DNA from 4 places in the Neorhizobium tomejilense genome. Region 3 is predicted to be linked to each of the others. Evidence: predicted binding sites of a transcription regulator. Region 3 holds the regulator's gene; each other region holds the start of a gene.
The links. The regulator HrcA, encoded in region 3, represses chaperone genes, less so after heat shock. The targets are predictions, from matches to a motif close to GTTAGCACTCNCNNNNNGNGAGTGCTAAC.
Positions count from the first base shown of each region.

Region 1: a site for HrcA is predicted at 2,577-2,605, ahead of groES (co-chaperone GroES). Genes of this name have one in related genera too.
Region 2: a site for HrcA is predicted at 1,956-1,984, ahead of groES (co-chaperone GroES). Genes of this name have one in related genera too.
Region 4: a site for HrcA is predicted at 2,615-2,643, ahead of groES (co-chaperone GroES). Genes of this name have one in related genera too.

Region 1 is NZ_CAXUSO020000002.1:966,734-971,663, reverse strand. Features, by position in the region: gene ACSQ3G_RS27345 (hypothetical protein) at 91-354, opposite strand; gene groL (chaperonin GroEL) at 527-2,161, opposite strand; gene groES (co-chaperone GroES) at 2,227-2,523, opposite strand; gene ACSQ3G_RS27330 (J domain-containing protein) at 2,712-3,320, opposite strand; gene ACSQ3G_RS27325 (cold-shock protein) at 3,674-3,883, shown strand; gene ACSQ3G_RS27320 (hypothetical protein) at 4,279-4,500, shown strand; gene ACSQ3G_RS27315 (dicarboxylate/amino acid:cation symporter) at 4,602-4,930, opposite strand, start outside.
Region 2 is NZ_CAXUSO020000001.1:351,857-356,786, forward strand. Features, by position in the region: gene groL (chaperonin GroEL) at 1-1,545, opposite strand, end outside; gene groES (co-chaperone GroES) at 1,604-1,900, opposite strand; gene chrA (chromate efflux transporter) at 2,387-3,721, shown strand; gene ACSQ3G_RS01760 (TIGR01459 family HAD-type hydrolase) at 3,848-4,696, shown strand; gene ACSQ3G_RS01765 (bifunctional riboflavin kinase/FAD synthetase) at 4,736-4,930, shown strand, end outside.
Region 3 is NZ_CAXUSO020000001.1:4,616-9,545, forward strand. Features, by position in the region: gene ACSQ3G_RS00030 (VOC family protein) at 1-349, opposite strand, end outside; gene rph (ribonuclease PH) at 372-1,088, opposite strand; gene hrcA (heat-inducible transcriptional repressor HrcA) at 1,266-2,345, shown strand; gene grpE (nucleotide exchange factor GrpE) at 2,462-3,103, shown strand; gene ptsN (PTS IIA-like nitrogen regulatory protein PtsN) at 3,303-3,767, opposite strand; gene hpf (ribosome hibernation-promoting factor, HPF/YfiA family) at 3,844-4,419, opposite strand; gene rpoN (RNA polymerase factor sigma-54) at 4,668-4,930, opposite strand, start outside.
Region 4 is NZ_CAXUSO020000002.1:1,764,037-1,768,966, reverse strand. Features, by position in the region: gene ACSQ3G_RS31150 (hypothetical protein) at 1-376, opposite strand, end outside; gene groL (chaperonin GroEL) at 475-2,103, opposite strand; gene groES (co-chaperone GroES) at 2,151-2,465, opposite strand; gene ACSQ3G_RS31135 (usg protein) at 2,747-3,019, shown strand; gene ACSQ3G_RS31130 (Crp/Fnr family transcriptional regulator) at 3,043-3,768, opposite strand; gene ACSQ3G_RS31125 (DUF6894 family protein) at 4,048-4,323, shown strand; gene uxuA (mannonate dehydratase) at 4,380-4,930, opposite strand, start outside.

The DNA.
Region 1 (4,930 bases), on a different contig from region 3:
ATCGGATGCCGACTATTCACCGCGTCTGAGGTGGTTCACCGGCCGATCCCCGAGGCGTAGGTACACGGATCGGTCCTGAATCGCCAAAACCTACATCTGCGACATGTCATCCAGCAGGTTTTGCGCCAGTTCGCTGATGGCGGTTTCCGCTTCTTCCAGGCTCCAGCCGACGCTTTCGGCGCGTTTTGCAAGGCCGGCCAACACGGGCGGCAGATTGCCGCCGGCCGTCGCGACGATATCGTCCGGCGTCAGTCCCTTTGCAAGCTGCAGAAAGACTTGCTCAAGGGCTTCCTGGCAACCGATATCCCTGTCCGGATAGGGTTCGGAACTGCGCGGCCTGTTCAATACAACCATTTGATCCTCATCTTATGCTGCAGCCTGAGCGGTTGGCAGATAACTACGGCCCAGACCGCGTCCGCCGCCACCAGGGCTGCCGATCGATTTCCTGCATATACGAACGAAGGGCCCCGATCGATCGGAGCCCTTCACAGCAGAAGACGTGATCGAGTTCCCGATGGGAACCCGTTTACATCATGCCGCCCATGCCGCCCATGTCAGGCATGCCGCCGCCGGCAGCATCCTTCTTGGGCAGGTCGGCAATCATGGCTTCCGTCGTCACCAGCAGGCCGGCAACCGAAGCCGCGTTCTGCAGAGCCGTGCGAACGACCTTGACCGGATCGACGATGCCCATGGTGATCATGTCGCCAAATTCGCCGGTCTGGGCGTTGTAACCGAAGTTGTCGGTATCGCTTTCCAGGATCTTGCCGACCACGATCGAGCCTTCGCTACCGGCGTTCTCGGCAATCTGACGTACCAGGGACTGCAAGGCCTTGCGGATGATGCTGATCCCGGCATTCTGATCGTCATTCTCGCCCTTGATGTCGAGAACGATCGAGGCGCGAAGCAGGGCCGTGCCGCCGCCAGGCACGATGCCTTCTTCGACTGCTGCACGCGTTGCATTGAGGGCGTCGTCGATACGGTCCTTCTTTTCCTTGACTTCGATTTCCGTCGAGCCGCCGACGCGGATCACGGCAACGCCGCCGGCGAGCTTGGCCAGACGTTCCTGCAGCTTTTCGCGGTCGTAGTCCGAGGTGGTTTCCTCGATCTGAGCCTTGATCTGACCGATGCGCCCGTCAATATCCGCCTTAGTGCCCGCACCATCGACGACGGTGGTGTTCTCCTTGGTGATCGAGACCTTCTTGGCGCGGCCGAGCATCTCGAGCGTGACGTTCTCGAGCTTGATGCCGAGGTCCTCCGAAATCACGGTGCCGCCGGTCAGGATCGCCAGATCCTCCAGCATGGCCTTGCGGCGGTCGCCGAAGCCCGGAGCCTTGACGGCAGCGATCTTGAGGCCGCCACGCAGCTTGTTGACGACGAGCGTCGCAAGAGCTTCGCCTTCGACGTCCTCGGAAATGATCAGCAGCGGTTTGCCGCTCTGGACGACTGCTTCCAAGATAGGAAGCATCGCCTGCAGGTTGGAGAGCTTCTTTTCGTGCAGCAGCACGTAGGCATCTTCCAGCTCAGCCACCATCTTTTCCGGGTTGGTGACGAAGTAGGGCGACAGGTAGCCGCGGTCGAACTGCATACCTTCGACGACTTCGAGTTCGGTTTCGGCGGTCTTGGCTTCTTCGACGGTGATCACACCCTCATTGCCGACCTTCTGCATCGCGTCGGCGATATACTGGCCGATTTCCTTCTCGCCGTTTGCGGAGATCGTGCCGACCTGGGCAATCTCTTCCGATGTGTTGATCTTCTTGGCCTTGGCAAGCAGGTCCTTGACGACAGCAGTGACAGCAAGATCGATGCCGCGCTTCAGGTCCATCGGGTTCATGCCGGCTGCAACGGCCTTGCCGCCTTCGCGAACGATCGCCTGGGCAAGAACGGTAGCAGTCGTGGTGCCGTCGCCGGCGACGTCGTTGGTCTTCGAAGCGACTTCGCGGACCATCTGGGCGCCCATGTTCTCGAACTTGTCGTCAAGTTCGATTTCCTTGGCGACGGCAACGCCGTCCTTGGTGATCCGCGGTGCGCCGTAGGATTTGTCGATCACGACGTTGCGGCCCTTCGGACCGAGCGTGACCTTGACTGCGTCGGCGAGAATATCGACGCCGCGCAGCAGCTTCTCGCGTGCATCACGGCCGAATTTGATCTGTTTGGCAGACATGGAAAAACTCCCGGGCCGTTGGCCCCATGGTCTTCGTCAAAAGGAAATAAGGAAGCGGCCGAAGATCAGGCGATGACGCCCATGACGTCTGCTTCCTTCATGATCAACAGGTCTTCGCCATTGAACTTGATCTCGGTGCCGGACCACTTGCCGAACAGGATGCGATCGCCTGCCTTGACATCGAGGGGAACGATCTTGCCGCTCTCGTCGCGGGTGCCGGTGCCGACGGCGACGATTTCGCCTTCCTGCGGTTTTTCCTTGGCGGTGTCGGGAATGATGATGCCGCCCTTGGTCTTGGCTTCAGCCTCGATACGGCGCACGACGACGCGGTCGTGCAACGGCCGAAAATTGGTATTGTTCATTTTGGGTTCCTTAGCGAGAGCGCAGCCCAATGGCGGGTTCCCGATCGGATATCCTTAGCAGTCTTATGCCGGGAGTGCTAGCGCCATTCGCGCCTTGGCGGTGATCCGGCATCGGCGGCGACGCCGTCTCTCTTTGCCAGAGGACGGGCGGGCGACATCGAGACCGCCAGTGGATCACTGCAACATGTTTAGCAGAAGCCGTTGAGCTTGAGGATCTTATGGGCGTCGATCGACGCCTGAAGCTGATCCTCCGAGTTGCGCTCTCCATGGTTCGCGTCCGGATGATGCATCTTGAGCCTTTGCTTGTAGCGGCTTCTGATCTCCTCCGGCGTTGCATCCGGCGAAAGGCCGAGCGTCTCGAAAGCCTTGGCTTCCAGTACCTTGAGCTTGCGTCGCTGAAGATCCACGTTTGCGGCTTGGCGTTGTGCAGCGCTTTTGCGTGCGTTCGTCGCCTTTGCCGAACCGGAGCGGGCCATGGAGGGGAGCGGCATTTCCGAGGCCTTATTGATACCGGTACCCCAGGTCGGGCGGCTGCCGCTTGCCGCTTCCCTCTGATAGCGGGCGATCAAAGGGTCGGAGAGGTTTGGCGCAAAGTTATAACCTTTGCCGTATTCCTTTACATGCTCAGGACAGAACAGCAGATAAAGCCCTTCGGCATCCCGCCCGACAGGAGCGCGATGAGTGCCACCCTTTTCGCATCCGTCCCACTGGCATTTCGGATGGTTGGGTTCGTGGTGCGGAGCCGGTTTTTTGCGGATCGACCGTAGGCCGACAAATATCTTTGAATCAGACGTCATCGCGCCTTATATGGCGGTCCTGCACCAGCAGGCAAGGAGTATGGACAGGCCAACCACAGAGCAGTCCGTTGCTGCGGCAGTTCTGCGCCCAGCCGAGCGGGCTGAGGTCAGAGCCCTTTTCGGTAAGTTGCTGTGCCCTGGAACGCAAATCCACCGGGACGTCAAAACTAAAAGTTGACTTATGGGCGGATAGCCCCTATTTACGGTTTATCGATCTTTTGCTTGCTGAACTTTGGTTTCCGCGCGATTAGCACCGCGCCTGACGAACTTCCCTTTCAAAATCAATCGCTATCACCATCCGCAGGGCTTTGGCTCTGGGGTCACTCAATCTTGCTTTGAAAGGGTTCATCATCATGACCACAGGCACAGTTAAATGGTTCAATTCCACCAAGGGCTTCGGCTTTATCCAGCCTGACAATGGCGGCGCTGATGCGTTCGTACACATTTCCGCCGTCGAGCGCGCCGGAATGCGGGAAATCGTCGAGGGCCAGAAGGTCAGCTACGAACTCGAACGCGACGCAAAGTCCGGTAAGATGTCGGCTTGCAACCTGCAGGCTGCCTAACCAAAAGCGGCTTCCGCTTTGACCACGGATGTACTGGCACCGCTGGAAGCTGATTTTTTTAAGGCCGGGCATTATGTCCGGCCTTTTACATTGGGAGGCCGGAACATTGTGATGATGTTCCGGCCTCGTTTGTCATTGGGGTGATGCAATACCGGGGCCGCGCGCAGCCGCCGGACATCCCGACCGGGACCGGAGCAATTGCGCAGCGCAATCCATGCGGCGAGGGCTATGGACGGTCACGGCTTTACTCTCCGGAATGTCACACGTGATGTTGCCCTGACGTTCGGGCACATGTCCGAGAAAATACACCCAGCCGATTGAACACTATGCTGATAGATGCTGGCCATCATTGCCGAGGCGATATAGAAGCCAGATTCAGCAACAGGCAGATCGCGATGGATGACTCGATCAAGATAGACAATCGCGGCGACTTCGGGCTCTGGGCCATCGAAGTGGCCAAGCAGATCGTCAGCGAACAGGGTTTCGACCTGGCCAACGCGTCGCGGAGCGGCACGGAGGACGAGCTACGCGTCGCCGGCAATGCGCTGGGGCAGGCGATCACCAATGCACTCATCGAGGTGTATGACGGTCTGCTCGAAGGCGTGCCTGAAGAATAGCGCCGCGCTTATTCCGAGACAAGAGCACGTGTGTTCTACGGAAACGGGAAAGGCCGCCAGCTGGCCAGCGACCTTTCTTCGGCTGCGATAGAAACAGGCGATTATTCGGCAGGCTGGCCCGACGGTATCAATACCGCGTTTTCGGCGTCGGCGCCGCCTGCCATGACGGCTGCAAACTGTGTCCGGTCCAACTCGTTTTCCCAGCGCGCGACAACGACGGTCGCGACCGCATTGCCGATCAGGTTCGTGAGCGCCCGGCATTCCGACATGAAGCGATCAATGCCGAGGATCAGCGCCATGCCCGCGACCGGCACGGATGGAACGACCGAAAGGGTCGCCGCCAGGGTGATGAAGCCGGCGCCGGTAATGCCTGCAGCTCCTTTCGAGCTCAGCATCGCGACCAACAGCAGCAGGACCTGGTCGCCGAGCG
Region 2 (4,930 bases), 350 kb from region 3:
GATCAGCAGCGAAGCAACCGAAGCTGCGTTCTGCAGAGCCGTGCGAACGACCTTGAGCGGGTCGACGATGCCCATGGTGATCATGTCGCCATATTCAGACGTCTGGGCGTTGTAGCCGTAGTTGTCTTCGTTCTTTTCGAGGATCTTGCCGACCACGATCGAAGCTTCGTCACCAGCGTTTTCAGCGATCTGGCGAACCAGCGACTGCAGAGCGCGGCGAACGATGTTGATGCCGGCTTCCTGGTCGTCGTTTGCACCCTTTGCGGTGATCTTGACGGAGGAACGCAGCAGGGCAACGCCGCCGCCCGGTACGATGCCTTCCTGAACGGCAGCGCGCGTCGCGTTGAGGGCGTCGTCGATGCGGTCCTTCTTTTCCTTGACTTCGACTTCCGTCGAGCCGCCGACGCGGATCACGGCAACGCCGCCGGCCAGCTTGGCCAGACGTTCCTGCAGCTTTTCGCGGTCGTAGTCGGAAGTGGTTTCTTCGATCTGAGCCTTGATCTGACCAACGCGGCCTTCGATGTCGGCCTTGGAGCCGGCGCCGTCGACGATCGTGGTGTTTTCCTTGGAGATCGAGACCTTCTTGGTGCGGCCGAGCATGTCGAGCGTGACGTTCTCGAGCTTGATGCCGAGGTCTTCGGAGATGACAGTGCCGCCCGTCAGGATGGCGATGTCTTCGAGCATGGCCTTGCGGCGATCACCGAAGCCCGGAGCCTTGACGGCAGCGATCTTGAGGCCGCCACGCAGCTTGTTGACGACGAGCGTCGCAAGAGCTTCGCCTTCGACGTCTTCAGCGATGATCAGGAGCGGCTTGCCGGTCTGGACGACGGCTTCGAGAACCGGGAGCATTGCCTGCAGGTTCGAGAGCTTCTTCTCGTGGAGGAGAATGAAAGCGTCGTCGAGATCGGCAACCATCTTTTCCGGGTTGGTGACGAAGTAGGGCGACAGGTAGCCGCGGTCGAACTGCATGCCTTCGACGACTTCAAGTTCGGTTTCGGCGGTCTTGGCTTCTTCAACCGTGATGACGCCTTCGTTGCCGACCTTCTGCATGGCTTCAGCAATGTCGAGACCGACCTGCTTGTCGCCGTTTGCGGAGATCGTGCCGACCTGTGCGACTTCTTCCGAGGTCGAGATCTTCTTGGCCTTGGCCTGGAGATCCTTGACGACGTCAGCCACTGCGAGGTCGATGCCGCGCTTCAGGTCCATCGGGTTCATGCCGGCTGCAACGGCCTTGTTGCCTTCGCGAACGATCGCCTGGGCAAGAACGGTAGCCGTCGTGGTGCCGTCGCCGGCGATGTCGTTGGTCTTCGAAGCAACTTCGCGGACCATCTGGGCGCCCATGTTTTCGAACTTGTCGTCAAGTTCGATTTCCTTGGCGACCGAAACGCCGTCCTTGGTGATGCGCGGAGCGCCGAAGGACTTGTCGATGATGACGTTACGGCCCTTCGGGCCGAGCGTTACCTTGACTGCGTCGGCGAGAATGTCGACGCCGCGCAGCATCTTTTCGCGCGCGGTGCGGCCGAACTTGATTTCTTTAGCTGCCATTTTGGGAACTCCTGAAAAGGGGTGTCAGCGATATTTCAGTGAAAGCAACCGACTGAGATCAGCCGATGATGCCCATGATGTCGGATTCCTTCATGATCAGAAGGTCTTCGCCGTCGAGCTTGACTTCGGTGCCGGACCACTTGCCGAACAGGACGCGATCGCCAGCCTTGACGTCGAGAGCGGTGATGTTGCCCTTGTCGTCGCGGGTGCCGGTGCCGACGGCGACGATTTCGCCTTCCTGCGGCTTTTCCTTGGCGGTATCAGGAATGATGATGCCGCCCTTGGTCTTGGCTTCGGATTCGACGCGACGAACAACGACGCGGTCGTGAAGGGGGCGGAAATTGGTGCTTGCCATTGTCTAATCCCTCGATCAAATGACATGGACGGGTGGAAACCCGTATCTCGGTGCTGTTAGCACTCCCGTTTGGAGAGTGCCAGCCGCGTCGAGATAAGGGTGACCGGCGGATGAGTCAAGAACGGCCGTAAAATTTTCGGGACGGCTCGGAACTCATGGGAAATACGCTTAACGATACGGATGCTGGGCAACGCCTGCGCTTGGCGGACTGATGACCGCTACCGGCCACATCGGGTCGTCGGTTTCGGCTACCTCTCCGGGCAGGTCGGCATGTTGCACCGGACTTTGGTGGAAGAAAGGCGCCGGCGCATTTAACAGCCGCGCGGGGCCTGCGAATGCCGCAACGCCGTACCGCCATGCCGAAGTTCTCTTCCTTCATACGGCCTTCACATATGGCTCCTAGAGGGGGCGGCGAGCTTCCGCGCCCTGTGGGTACATGACGCCATGGACGACAGGTAACCAGGTGCGGAAAAGCATGAGGCAATGATGGATCAGGCGGTGAAGGACGAGATTGCGGTGAGGCCGACGCTCGGCGAGCTGACGGCGGTGTTCGCCAAGATCGGGGTCCTGAGCTTCGGCGGGCCCGCCGGGCAGATCGGACTGATGCACCGGACCCTGGTGGACGAAAGGCGCTGGCTTTCCGAGGCGCGGTTTCTGCATGCCTTGAACTACTGCATGCTGCTGCCGGGACCGGAAGCCCAGCAGCTGGCCACCTATATTGGCTGGCTGATGTTCGGGGTGCGCGGCGGCATGATCGCCGGCCTTCTTTTCGTGCTTCCGGGGCTGGCCGTCATCATCGCCCTTTCGACGGCCTACGCCCTCTATCAGGATACGAGCTGGCTGACCGGCCTGTTTTTCGGCCTCAAGGCGGCGGTGCTCGCGATCGTTGTCGAGGCGGTGATCCGCCTTAGCCGCAAGACGCTGAAGAACCGCCTCCTGTTCGGCATCGCGGGCGCCGCCTTCGTAGCATTGTTCTTCTTCGGCCTGCCGTTTCCGCTCGTGGTGCTGCTGGCGGGGTTAGTCGGCTTCTTTGCCGCCCGCAGGGGCGGTGGAACAGCCAAAAGCTCCGACGCGATCGACCTGCCGAAACGGCCGAAGCCGTTGACGGCGATCGCCACACTGGTCTTCTGGATCGCGGTCTGGCAGCTTCCGCTTCTGCTGCTGTGGATGTTCTCGGCGCCGGAAGGCCTGGCCGTCATGTTCACCTTCTTCTCCAAGATGGCGATGGTGACGTTCGGCGGTGCCTATGCGGTGCTCGCCTATGTGGCGCAGGTGGCGGTCGACAATTATGGCTGGCTGAAACCCGGCGAAATGCTGGACGGGCTGGCGCTTGCCGAAACGACGCCAGGGCCGCTGGTTCTGGTGCTGTCCTTCGTCGGCTTCCTGGTCGGTTTCCGGGAAGCCGCCGGTCTCGGACCGGTCGCCGGCGGCGTGATCGGCGCGCTGCTGGTCGCCTGGGCGACCTTCGTGCCGAGCTTCATCTGGATCTTCGCAGGCGCGCCCTATATCGAGCGGCTGCGCGGCAACCCGGTCCTTTCGGCGGCGCTGTCGGCAATCACGGCCGCGGTCGTCGGCGTAATCCTCAACCTCGCCATCTGGTTCGGCCTGCACGTCCTGTTCCGCGAGGTCGAGCAGACTTCCCTCTGGCCCGCGGCCGGCTTGAGGCTTTTCTGGCCGGTCTGGACGACGCTCGATCCGCTCGCCTTCCTGCTTTTCGTGGTATCGGCCTTCCTGCTCTTCCGCATGAAGATCGGCATGGTGCCGGTCCTGGCCGTCAGCGCGGTCGTGGGCCTTGCCGTCAGGTTGGCGGTAGCGAGCTAGGGACGAAGTGGGAAGAGTTATCCTTGCCGACGTGCCGATGCGGTTGCGGCTTTTCTCCCGAATATCTCTTGTAATCCTTAACCGGGTTTGTCATGTGACCCGGGACTTGCGAGATGGGAAGGTTACATGGCAAAGCGCATCGGCAATCTGAACGAAGTGATCGGCGACTACGACGTGGTCCTTTCGGACGTCTGGGGTGTGGTTCACAACGGTGTCGAGGCCTTCCAGCATTCCTGCAAGGCGCTCGCCGCGGCCCGCGAAGCCGGCGCCACCGTCGTGCTGATCACCAATTCGCCGCGCACGGCTCCCGGCGTCATCGAGCAGATGCGCACGCTCGGCGTGCCCGACGGCACCTATGACCGGATCGTCACATCCGGCGACGTCACCCAACACCTGATCGTCGACGGCCCGAAAAAGGTCTTTCTGATCGGTCCCGAGCGCGACCTCAACCTGTTTGACGGGCTCGGCGTCGAGGTGGTCTCCGCCGACGAAGCCGAATGCATCGTCTGCACGGGTTTCTTCGACGACGAGAAGGAAGTACCGGAAGACTATACCGACATGCTGGCAGCGTTCGCCAAGCGTGACGTGCCTTTCATCTGCGCCAACCCGGATCTCGTCGTCGAGCGCGGCCACAAGATCATCCCCTGCGCAGGCGCGGTGGCGGCCTATTACGAAGAGTTCGGCGGCAAGACCCGCGTCGCCGGCAAGCCGCACCGTCCGATCTACGAGGCGACGATCGAAGCCGCCCGAGAAGTGCGCGGCGAGTTCCCGATGAACCGGGTGCTGGCGATCGGCGACGGCATGCCGACCGACGTGCGCGGCGCGCTCGCATACGGCCTCGACCTGCTCTATATCAGCGCGGGCATCCATGTCGCGGAATACACCGTCAACGGCCAGACCGACGAGGCGATCCTCAATGCCTGGCTGAAGCGGGAAAATGCCGCGCCGAAATACTGGATGCCGCGCCTCGCATAGCCCCTGGGCCCGAATTCGGCCTGAACCGGAACCCGCCGCATGACAGTCTTCCACCGCAACGAGAAGAAGGAACCGCTGCCCGAGGAACTGAAGGGCGGCGTCATCGCCATCGGCAATTTCGACGGTGTGCATCGCGGCCATCGCAGCGTGCTGGAGCGCGCGCTGGCACTTGCCGAACAGCACGGCGTACCCGCCCTGGTGCTGACCTTCGAGCCGCATCCGCGCACCGTTTTC
Region 3 (4,930 bases):
GGAAATAGATTGAGCGGGCACCGTTCGGCCAGCGGAAATCGCTTTCGATGGCAATGCCTGCCTTGTTGAGCTTTTCCTTGAGCAAGTCAATCGCCTCGCTCGTCATGCGAAAGCAGATATGTCCGGGTCCCGTCGCACCGTGGGGCGGAACCGGCAACGCACCGGCCGGTGGTGGCTTCACCGTCTCGGCGGGATTGAAGATCAGCAGGATGCCCGGCCCGCAACGGAAGAACACATGCCTGTTGCCGGCACGCAGAACCTTTTCAAGCCCGAGAATGCCGCCGTAGAAGGTCTCGGCGGCATCGAGATCGTCAGCATAAAGTGCAGTTTCGAGAATGCCTTCGATCAAACAGCACCTCTTTCAGCGAAAGTCAGGCAATCGCCTGCTTCTGCATCGCCACCAGTTCCTGCGTGCCGTCCTGAGCCAGTGCCAAAAGCTTCAGGAATTCCTCCTGGCTGAAAGGCTTGCCCTCAGCCGTGCCCTGCACCTCGACAATGCCGCCGGTGCCGGTCATCACGAAATTGGCGTCCGTCTCGGCAGCTGAATCCTCGATATAGTCGAGGTCGATAACCGGCTGGCCGGCAAAGATGCCGCAGGAGATCGCCGCGACATGGTCCTTCAGCACCTTGTCGACCTTGGTCATCGAGCGGGCTTCCATCCACTTCAAGCAGTCGTAGAGCGCAATCCAGCCACCGGTGATCGACGCCGTGCGCGTGCCGCCATCCGCCTGGATGACGTCGCAGTCGATGGTGATCTGCTTTTCGCCGAGTGCTTCGAGATCTATGACGGCGCGCAAGGAGCGGCCGATCAGGCGCTGGATTTCCTGGGTGCGGCCGCCCTGCTTTCCAGCAGCGGCTTCGCGCTTCATGCGGTCGCCTGTGGCGCGCGGCAGCATGCCGTATTCGGCGGTGACCCAGCCCTTGCCGCTGTTGCGCAGCCACGGCGGCGTCTTTTCTTCCAGGCTCGCGGTGCACAGCACATGCGTGTCGCCGAACTTGACGAGGCAGGAACCTTCGGCATGTTTGGAGAAATTGCGCTCGAACGAGACCTTGCGCATCTGGTTCAACTGTCTGCCTGAAGGCCGCATGCTTCACTCCCTGGATTTCTGTTTCCGCCTTCTACGGCCCCGGCCAGGCTTTTGCAAAGAAAAAGGCCTAAGGCTCTCTGCGGGCGATTGATTATGCCCGTGGCGATTTTCCCTTTGGAGAAGGCGCGGCGAGTGACTATATTTTGTCGAAAGAACAACGGAACGGTGAAGTTTTAGATGGGATTTTCGGCATCGACGGGTAGGGACAGCGGCTCTGTGCTCGATGACCGTTCGCGCGAAATTTTCCGCCGCATCGTGGAAAGCTATCTGGAGACCGGCGAACCGCTCGGCTCCCGGAATCTTTCCCGCCTGCTGCCGATATCGCTGTCGCCCGCCTCGGTGCGCAATGTGATGAGCGATCTCGAGGAACTCGGGCTCATCTACTCCCCGCATATCAGCGCCGGTCGCCTTCCGACCCAGTCCGGGCTTCGCTTTTTCGTCGATGCTTTCATGCAGGTCGGTGACCTCTCCGCCGAGGAGCGTGCCAATATCGACCGGCAGATCCGGCCTGCGGATCGCGATCAGCCGATGGAAAGCCTGATGGCGGAGGCGAGCCGCATGTTGTCGGGCGTCTCGCGCGGCGCCGGGATCGTCATTACCACCAAAAGCGACCCGGTCCTGAAGCACGTCGAGTTCATCCGCCTGGAGCCGACCAAGGCGCTTGCGGTGCTCGTCGGCGATCATAACCAGGTGGAAAACCGTGTCATCGAACTTCCGGCCGGCGTGACGTCGTCGCAGCTTACCGAGGCGGCCAATTTCCTCAACGCCCACCTCAGCGGCCAGACGCTGCCGGAACTGCGCGGCCAGCTGAAGACGCTCAAGGATCAGGTGCAGGGCGAGCTCCATGCGCTCTCGCAGGAACTGGTCGAGCGCGGCCTTGCGGTCTGGTCCGGCGATAGCGAGGAAGGCAAGCCGACCCAGCTCATCGTCCGCGGCCGAGCCAATCTGCTCGAAGGTCTGGCGGATGTTGCCGATCTCGATCGCCTGCGGTTGCTTTTCGACGATCTCGAAAAGAAGGATAGCCTGATCGAGATCCTCGATCTCGCCGAGAAGGGACCGGGCGTGCGAATCTTCATCGGCTCGGAAAACAAATTGTTCTCCCTGTCGGGCTCTTCGCTCATCGTGGCGCCCTATCGTGACGGCGAAGACCGGATCGTCGGTGCCGTCGGCGTCATCGGGCCGACGCGGCTCAACTATTCGCGCATCGTGCCGATGGTGGATTACACCGCGCAGCTGCTTGCCAGGCTGTCGCGCTGAATTCGCGACCGAGCCGCCCCAACTTTCCCACCAAGCCTTGATTTTTTCACTTTAAACCTCGATATCGGGCACAAATCCAAGCCCGTAAATCCAAGCCAAGAATACCGGAGACCGTCATGACCGACGAAACCAACAAGAACGGACCTGACGCAACTGCCGCGGAGAACACCGTGGAAGCCGTAGCATCTGCTCTTGAGGACGCGGCCAACCAGAAGAATGCCGAGGCGCCTGCCGCCGAACCGGATCCGCTGGAATTGCTGAAAGCCGAAAATAACGAGCTGCGCGACCGCTTTCTGCGGCTGGCGGCCGAAATGGATAACCTGCGCCGCCGCACCGAACGCGAAATCAAGGACGCTAAGTCCTACGCGGCGGCCGGCTTTGCGCGCGACATGCTCGCCGTTTCGGACAACCTGCGCCGGGCGCTGGACGCCGTGCCGACCGAAATGCGCGCCACGGCAGATGCCTCGCTGACCACGCTCCTGGAGGGCGTCGAGATGACCGAGCGCTCGATGCTGTCCGCTCTGGAGCGCCACGGCGTGAAGAAGATCGATCCTGAAGGCCAGAAGTTCGATCCGAACTTCCACCAGGCCATGTTCGAGATCCCGAACCCCGCCGTCCCGAACAATACTGTCGTTCAGGTCGTCCAAGCCGGCTTCACGATCGGCGAACGCGTGCTCCGGCCTGCCATGGTCGGTGTCGCAAAGGGTGGCCCGAAGGCGGAAGCCTCCGCGGAAGCCGCTGGCGAGAAGAACGCCTGAAAGCTTTGAAAAGCGGGCGCAAGCCCGCTTCTCGCTTTGCGCCAGACGCTCCGTCGGCGTTTCGCAGCCTTGACGGCAAGCGCCCGCTCCGCCAGGTCCACGTAAATCTTCCCGTCAAAACGGCTGCTCAAGAACAAAACCGCCCGGCGCTTTGTCAGCGGCCGGGCGGTTCGTTTCGTCCCCACGAATGTGTATGCGGTCAGGCGGCGTGGTTTGCCTGCTCCTCGTTGAGGAAGGCATAGATCGCCGAAGCGGAATCCGTCTTGCGCAGCTTGGCGACAAGGTCCTGGTCGCGCAGCACGCGGGCGATGCGCGACAGCGCCTTCAAATGATCGGCGCCGGCGCCTTCGGGTGCGAGCAGCAGGAACACCAGATCGACCGGCTCGTCATCGAGCGCTTCGAAATCGACCGGCGCTTCAAGGCGCGCGAAAATACCCTTGATCGACGAGATGCTGTTGAGCTTGCCGTGCGGGATGGCGATGCCGTGGCCGACGCCGGTGGAACCGAGCCTTTCGCGCTGCAGGATGATGTCGAAGATTTCTCGTTCGCTCACGCCCGTCAGCTTGGAAGCCTTGGCCGCCAGCTCCTGCAATAGCTGCTTTTTGGAATTTACCTTTAGGGCAGGAATAATCGCATCTTGCTGCAGCAAATCTGCCAATGCCATTCTCGTCATCCTTCGTGCCGCAAGAGCTTGTGCCCTAGGCGAAGGGGAGCGCCGTCTCCGACGCTCTCCCCAGGTGTCAGTTCTTGATATTGGTGGAATCGATCCAGCCAATATTGCCGTCATTGCGGCGGTACACAATGTTCAGATGTTCCTTGCCGGGGCTGCGGAACAGAAGAACAGGCTCGTCTGTCATATCAAGTGCCATGACGGCGCTTGCGACCGTCATCGTCTTCAACTGCTTCGAACTTTCCGCAACAATGGTCGGCGCGAAATCCTCGGGCACTTCCTCCCCTTCATCCGGTACGCTGTCCATAACAGTGTAGGCAACTTCCGCATAACCATTCACATGGTTGCCGGCATGATGATCCTTGAGCCGCCGCTTGTAGCGGCGCAGACGTTTTTCGATCCGCTGCGCTGCGGCGTCGAAACTGATCTGCGGATCATTCGCCTCGCCAGCCGCATGCAGGACGATCCCGGTATCGAGATGCACCTTGCAGTCGGCAGAAAAGCGCGAACCAGCCTTTTCCACGATGACTTGGCTCGAATAGCCTCCGTCGAAGTATTTTGTAACCGCTTCTCCGATTTGGTCCTCGATCCTTTGACGGAACGAATCGCCAATTTCCATATGCTTACCGGATACACGCACACTCATGGAGTTCTTCCTTCTTGTCGTGACTTGCGTGTTCCAGTCTACGCCAAGCCGTCCCCTCATCCAAGCCGTTCACACGCCACCGCGCTAAATTGCTGCAATCGATGCCTGTCTGGATGATGGGATAGGTTTCGTGCCATGTCCCGTGCAGTTGCGGCGGGCTTCTAGCGCCCGATGTTTTAAATGTCAACGGCGGCCGGTCTCGGGTTTTCTGCGTAGGCCTGTGGAAAACCGCCTGTTTCGGCCGCGTTTCAGTATGCCGCGACCCCGGCGATCGCACGCTTTTCGCGGCGGCGCTGAACGGAGGAGGGGATGTTCATCGCCTCGCGGTATTTGGCGACGGTCCGGCGCGCAAGTTCGACGCCGCCGCGTTTCAGGCTGATTACGATATCGTCGTCCGAAAGCACCGCCTCCGGCGTCTCCTGGGCGATGAGCAGGCGAATCCGGTGGCGCACGGCCTCCGCCGAATGGCTGTCGCCGCCTTCCTCCGCCGAGCCGATCGACACCGTGAAGA
Region 4 (4,930 bases), on a different contig from region 3:
GGCCAAAACGGTCGCGAAGCCGTCGGTTCCGTGGCTTTCTGCGGTCGCTCCTGCCGGGTTCCGCCAAAACTCGCGGTCTTTTCGCTGGAAGAGGCTCGCCGCCGCCGTCGAGCGCTTTCAGGGCCTCGAGGATTTCGTCATAGGTGACGACGGTTTCCATGCCCGGATAACGGCGCAAGGCCGGCATGGATTCGATGGCGGATATGTCGGAAGCCCATGATGCGAGGATCGCCCGCTTCTCGTCCCTGCCGATGTGTTCGGCCGCCAGCACGTCCCGCGGGTGGTCGAAATGCGACGCCGGGTGCAGCAGATGGGCGGCGCTGATTGCCGCTGCGGCCTGCTCTGGTGCGGTATTCTCGGTATTTTCCTTTCTCATCGTGTAACCCCATTGCTGGAGATGGCGATTTCGCCCGGTGGTCGATTGTTCGTTGAGCGGGTTGGCCCGCCCTGGGACAGGGCGGGCCGGATCATCACTCAGAAGTCCATGCCGGCCCCTGCGGGCATGGCAGGAGCAGCTTCCTTTTTCGGCTTTTCGGCAATCATGGCTTCCGTGGTCACGAGGAGGCCAGCTACGGAGGCGGCGTCCTGGAGCGCTGCACGGACGACCTTGGCCGGATCGATGACGCCCTGGGCGTAAAGGTCGCCATACTCGCCGGTCTGGGCGTTCCAGCCGTAGGAGAACTCGCTCTTCTCGCGTAGCTTGCCGACGATCACGGAACCTTCGGCGCCGGCATTCTGGGCGATCTGGCGAACGGGAGCCTCGATCGCGCGGCGGACGATCTCGACGCCGACCCGCTGGTCCTGGTTGGCGGTGCCAAGGTTGTCGAGTGCCTTGACGGCGCGCAGCAGCGCAACACCGCCGCCAGGCAGGATGCCCTCTTCGACAGCGGCCCGCGTCGCATGCAACGCATCGTCGACGCGGTCCTTCTTTTCCTTCACCTCCACTTCCGTCGAGCCGCCGACGCGGATCACCGCTACGCCGCCGGCAAGCTTTGCCAGACGTTCCTGCAGCTTTTCACGGTCGTAGTCGGAAGTGGTTTCTTCGATCTGGGCGCGGATCTGGGTCGTGCGACCGTCGATCTCTGCCTTGGAACCTGCGCCGTCGATGATGGTGGTATTCTCCTTCTCGATCGCCACCTTCTTGGCCCGTCCCAGCATGTTCAGGGTGACGTTTTCGAGCTTGATGCCGAGGTCTTCGGAGATGACGGTGCCGCCCGTCAGGATGGCGATGTCTTCGAGCATGGCCTTGCGGCGATCGCCGAAGCCCGGAGCCTTGACGGCAGCGATCTTGAGGCCGCCACGCAGCTTGTTGACGACGAGGGTGGCAAGCGCTTCGCCTTCGACGTCTTCCGCGATGATCAGCAGCGGCTTGCCGGACTGAACCACGGCTTCCAGCACCGGCAGCATGGATTGCAGGTTGGAGAGCTTCTTCTCGTGGATCAGGATATAGGGATCCTCGAGTTCCACCCGCATCTTGTCCTGGTTGGTGACGAAGTAGGGGCTGAGATAACCGCGATCGAACTGCATGCCTTCGACGACTTCAAGTTCGGTTTCGGCGGTCTTGGCTTCTTCAACCGTGATGACGCCCTCGTTGCCGACCTTTTCCATGGCTTCGGCGAGATACCGGCCGATTTCGGCATCGCCATTGGCCGAGATGGTACCCACCTGGGCGATTTCGGAATTGTTCGAGATCTTGCGGGCGTTGGCCTTCAGTTCCTTGACGACCGCATCGACGGCAAGGTCGATGCCGCGCTTCAGGTCCATCGGGTTCATGCCGGAAGCGACGGCCTTTGCGCCCTCCCTGACGATCGCCTGGGCAAGCACGGTCGCAGTCGTCGTGCCGTCACCAGCCAGGTCGTTGGTCTTCGATGCCACTTCCCGCAGCATCTGCGCACCCATGTTTTCGAACTTGTCGTCCAGTTCGATTTCCTTGGCGACCGATACGCCGTCCTTGGTGATGCGGGGTGCCCCGAAGGACTTGTCGATCACGACGTTGCGGCCCTTCGGACCGAGCGTCACCTTCACGGCATTGGCCAGGATGTCGACCCCACGCAACATGCGTTCACGGGCATCGGTGTTGAACTTGACTTCTTTCGCAGCCATTTTTCACTCCTCGATTAGGCAGCTTGCTTGACTGATGGATGGTGTTCTCAGGCGGCCTTCTTCTGCTCGGCCCGGGCCTCGATGATGCCCATGACGTCGCTTTCCTTCATGATCAGCAGGTCTTCGCCGTTGATCTTGATCTCGGTGCCGGACCACTTGCCGAACAGGATGCGGTCGCCAACCTTGACGTCGAGTGCCTGGACCTGTCCGGCGTCGTTGCGGGCGCCAGGGCCGACGGCGATGACCTCGCCTTCCTGCGGCTTTTCCTTGGCTGTGTCGGGAATGATGATGCCACCCTTGGTCTTTTCTTCCGATTCGACCCGGCGGACGAGAATGCGATCATGAAGCGGTCGGAACGACATGTTTTCCTCCAATGGACAAACAATGATGACGTTGTTCCCCCGCCCGGACCGGATGACCAGTCCGGGCGGGTGCAAAACCTCTCACGAGCATTTTGCGCGAAATGATCTGGTTTTCCGGTTTTTCGATTTCAAGAGGGCGAAGACGAAAAATCAGCACTTCGCGCACTTGGCTGCTAACATGCTGATAAGGAACAGAAATCAGAGCCCGGCGTTTGGAATTCGGTTGAAGGTCTGTAAAAAATCAGGCCAAGTTTCGAACTGTCATTAAACGGAGATGAAGCATGCAATTTTCATCGGATCTCGAGCGGCAGCTGAACGGCTATGGTCTTACGACGGCGCATATTCTCTACCACATTCCAGATTTCGAATCCGTCCTGCAAACCTATGTCTGGCAGGATTACGATCTGGCCCCGGGGTTTCCCGAGATGCAGAAATTTCTGGATTTCTGGCAGGCCAATCTCGACGGACCGCTGCATTCCGTTCGTTATACCCACCAGCGCCTGATCGGGCCCAATGAGTGGCGTCGCGTCGAAGGCGAGTTCAAACTGCACTGAGACTTGACCTTTTCCCTTTTGCTTTAAAAGGCCTGGAAAAGCCCTGACATCAGCCGTCGGTAGTCCTCCTCGGGCGGACCGTAGGCGTCGTGGGCGAACTCCTCCATTGCAGGCCTGTCCCGGATGGTGATCATCCCTCGCTGCGAGCGGATGAACAAATTGCCCTCGAGGATGTGCAAGGAACTGGTCACGCTCGGGCGCCGCACGGCCAGCATCACCGAAATGAAATCGTGGGTAAGGGGGATTTCATTTCCCATCAAGCGGTCGTGGCACATCAGCAACCAGCGGGCCAGTCGCTCATCTACGCCATGGACAGCGTTGGACAATGCGGTATAGGCCACCTGAGCCGTGAACGCTTCGACGGCGCGCAACAGGAGCTTTGCAAAGTTCCTATTTTCCTGTTGGAGGCTGACGAACTGTGGAAGCGTCATCCGGTAAGCCTCACCTGCCACCTGCATGTTGCAGTCGAAGATATTGACGTTGCTTCCCATGGCCGCGGACGTCGGGAAGAACCCTTCGTTGCCGAATATGCCCGCTTCGGCCCTTTGTCCTTCCGGTGAAACGGCAACCATCGACGCGATGCCGTCTGTCGGAAAATAGACATGTTCGATCTGTTCATGGCGCATGCCCAATGGGGTGCGGCGCGGCAGATCGATATGCTCCAAATGACGTTCGACTTGCTCGAAGTCGGCGCTTGGCAGTGATGCGAGGAGCTTGTTGCGCATGGATGTTTGGGAAATTGCCGTCATGGTTCTCTTGGCCGGTGTTGGGGCAAGAGTAGCCACTCTCAGCCGTCTGCGCCCTGAGAATTCAGCAGACGATATTGGCAGTATACAAGCTTCAAAATACCGCGGTGGTTTGGTGCGCCAGCGGACAATCCGTCGCTCCAAGTCCGCCAACTGCAGGTATTTGTCCTGTGCGGAGGGTATTTAGTCCCGTAGACAATTCTAAAATACTAGATATATTCATATCCCTATCAAACGATGTGCTTTGGCGGGAGGAGCTAGTCGCGACCCTGGAGCACTCGAATGCCGAAATTCTTCCTTCACCTGAATTATTTGTCTGCGCTCGTGATCGATGATCCTGACGGCTCGGACCTTCCCGATCTTCAAGCTGCGACCACGGAGGCGACCCGAGGCATCCGCGATCTCGCCGCAGACTGCCTTCGCGGCGGTGGGCAGTTCGGTCTTCGCAGTATCCGTGTCTGCGACGCAGCGGGGGACCTTCTTTCGGAGGTCACGGTTCATCAGGCGCTCGCCTGCATCATTCCTTCCGGCGCGGTTGAACCTCCGCCGGCTGTTTGAACGGCCATGTTCTCAGCGACTATGTGACGACTGTTGGCCGGGCAGCCAGTTCATGATCATGCCCTCAGGCCATAGCGGGGATGCGTGAGCGTTCGCTCGATGCCGCGAAGCTCCGCCAGCCCCTTCAGCCGCCCGATGGCGGGATAGCCCGGCTGCGCACCGCGGGCCAGGTCGTCGAGGATTTCCTGCCCGTGATCCGGTCGCATGGGGATGCGGTGATCCTCGCGGCCTTCCCCGCGCCGATGGGCCTCCTCCGAAAGCAGCGCGGCGATCACGGCAACCATGTCCGTTGCGCCTTCCAGGTGCTCGTCCTCGAAGAATGAGCAGGGGACCGTGTCGGTGTCCCGCGTCACATTGCGCAGATGCACGAAATGAATGCGGTCGGCAAAACGCGAGGCGATGAAGGGCAGATCGTTATCGGCTCTTGCGCCCAGCGAGCCGGTGCAGAGCGTCACGCCATTGGCACGCGCGCTGACCTGATCCAGCATATGTGCGTAATCGGCTTCGGTCGACAGGATGCGGGGAAGGCCGAGCAACGGCCAGGGCGGATCATCGCCATGGGCGCAGATGTTGATGCCGACTTCTTCCGCCACGGGCGTGACTTCCG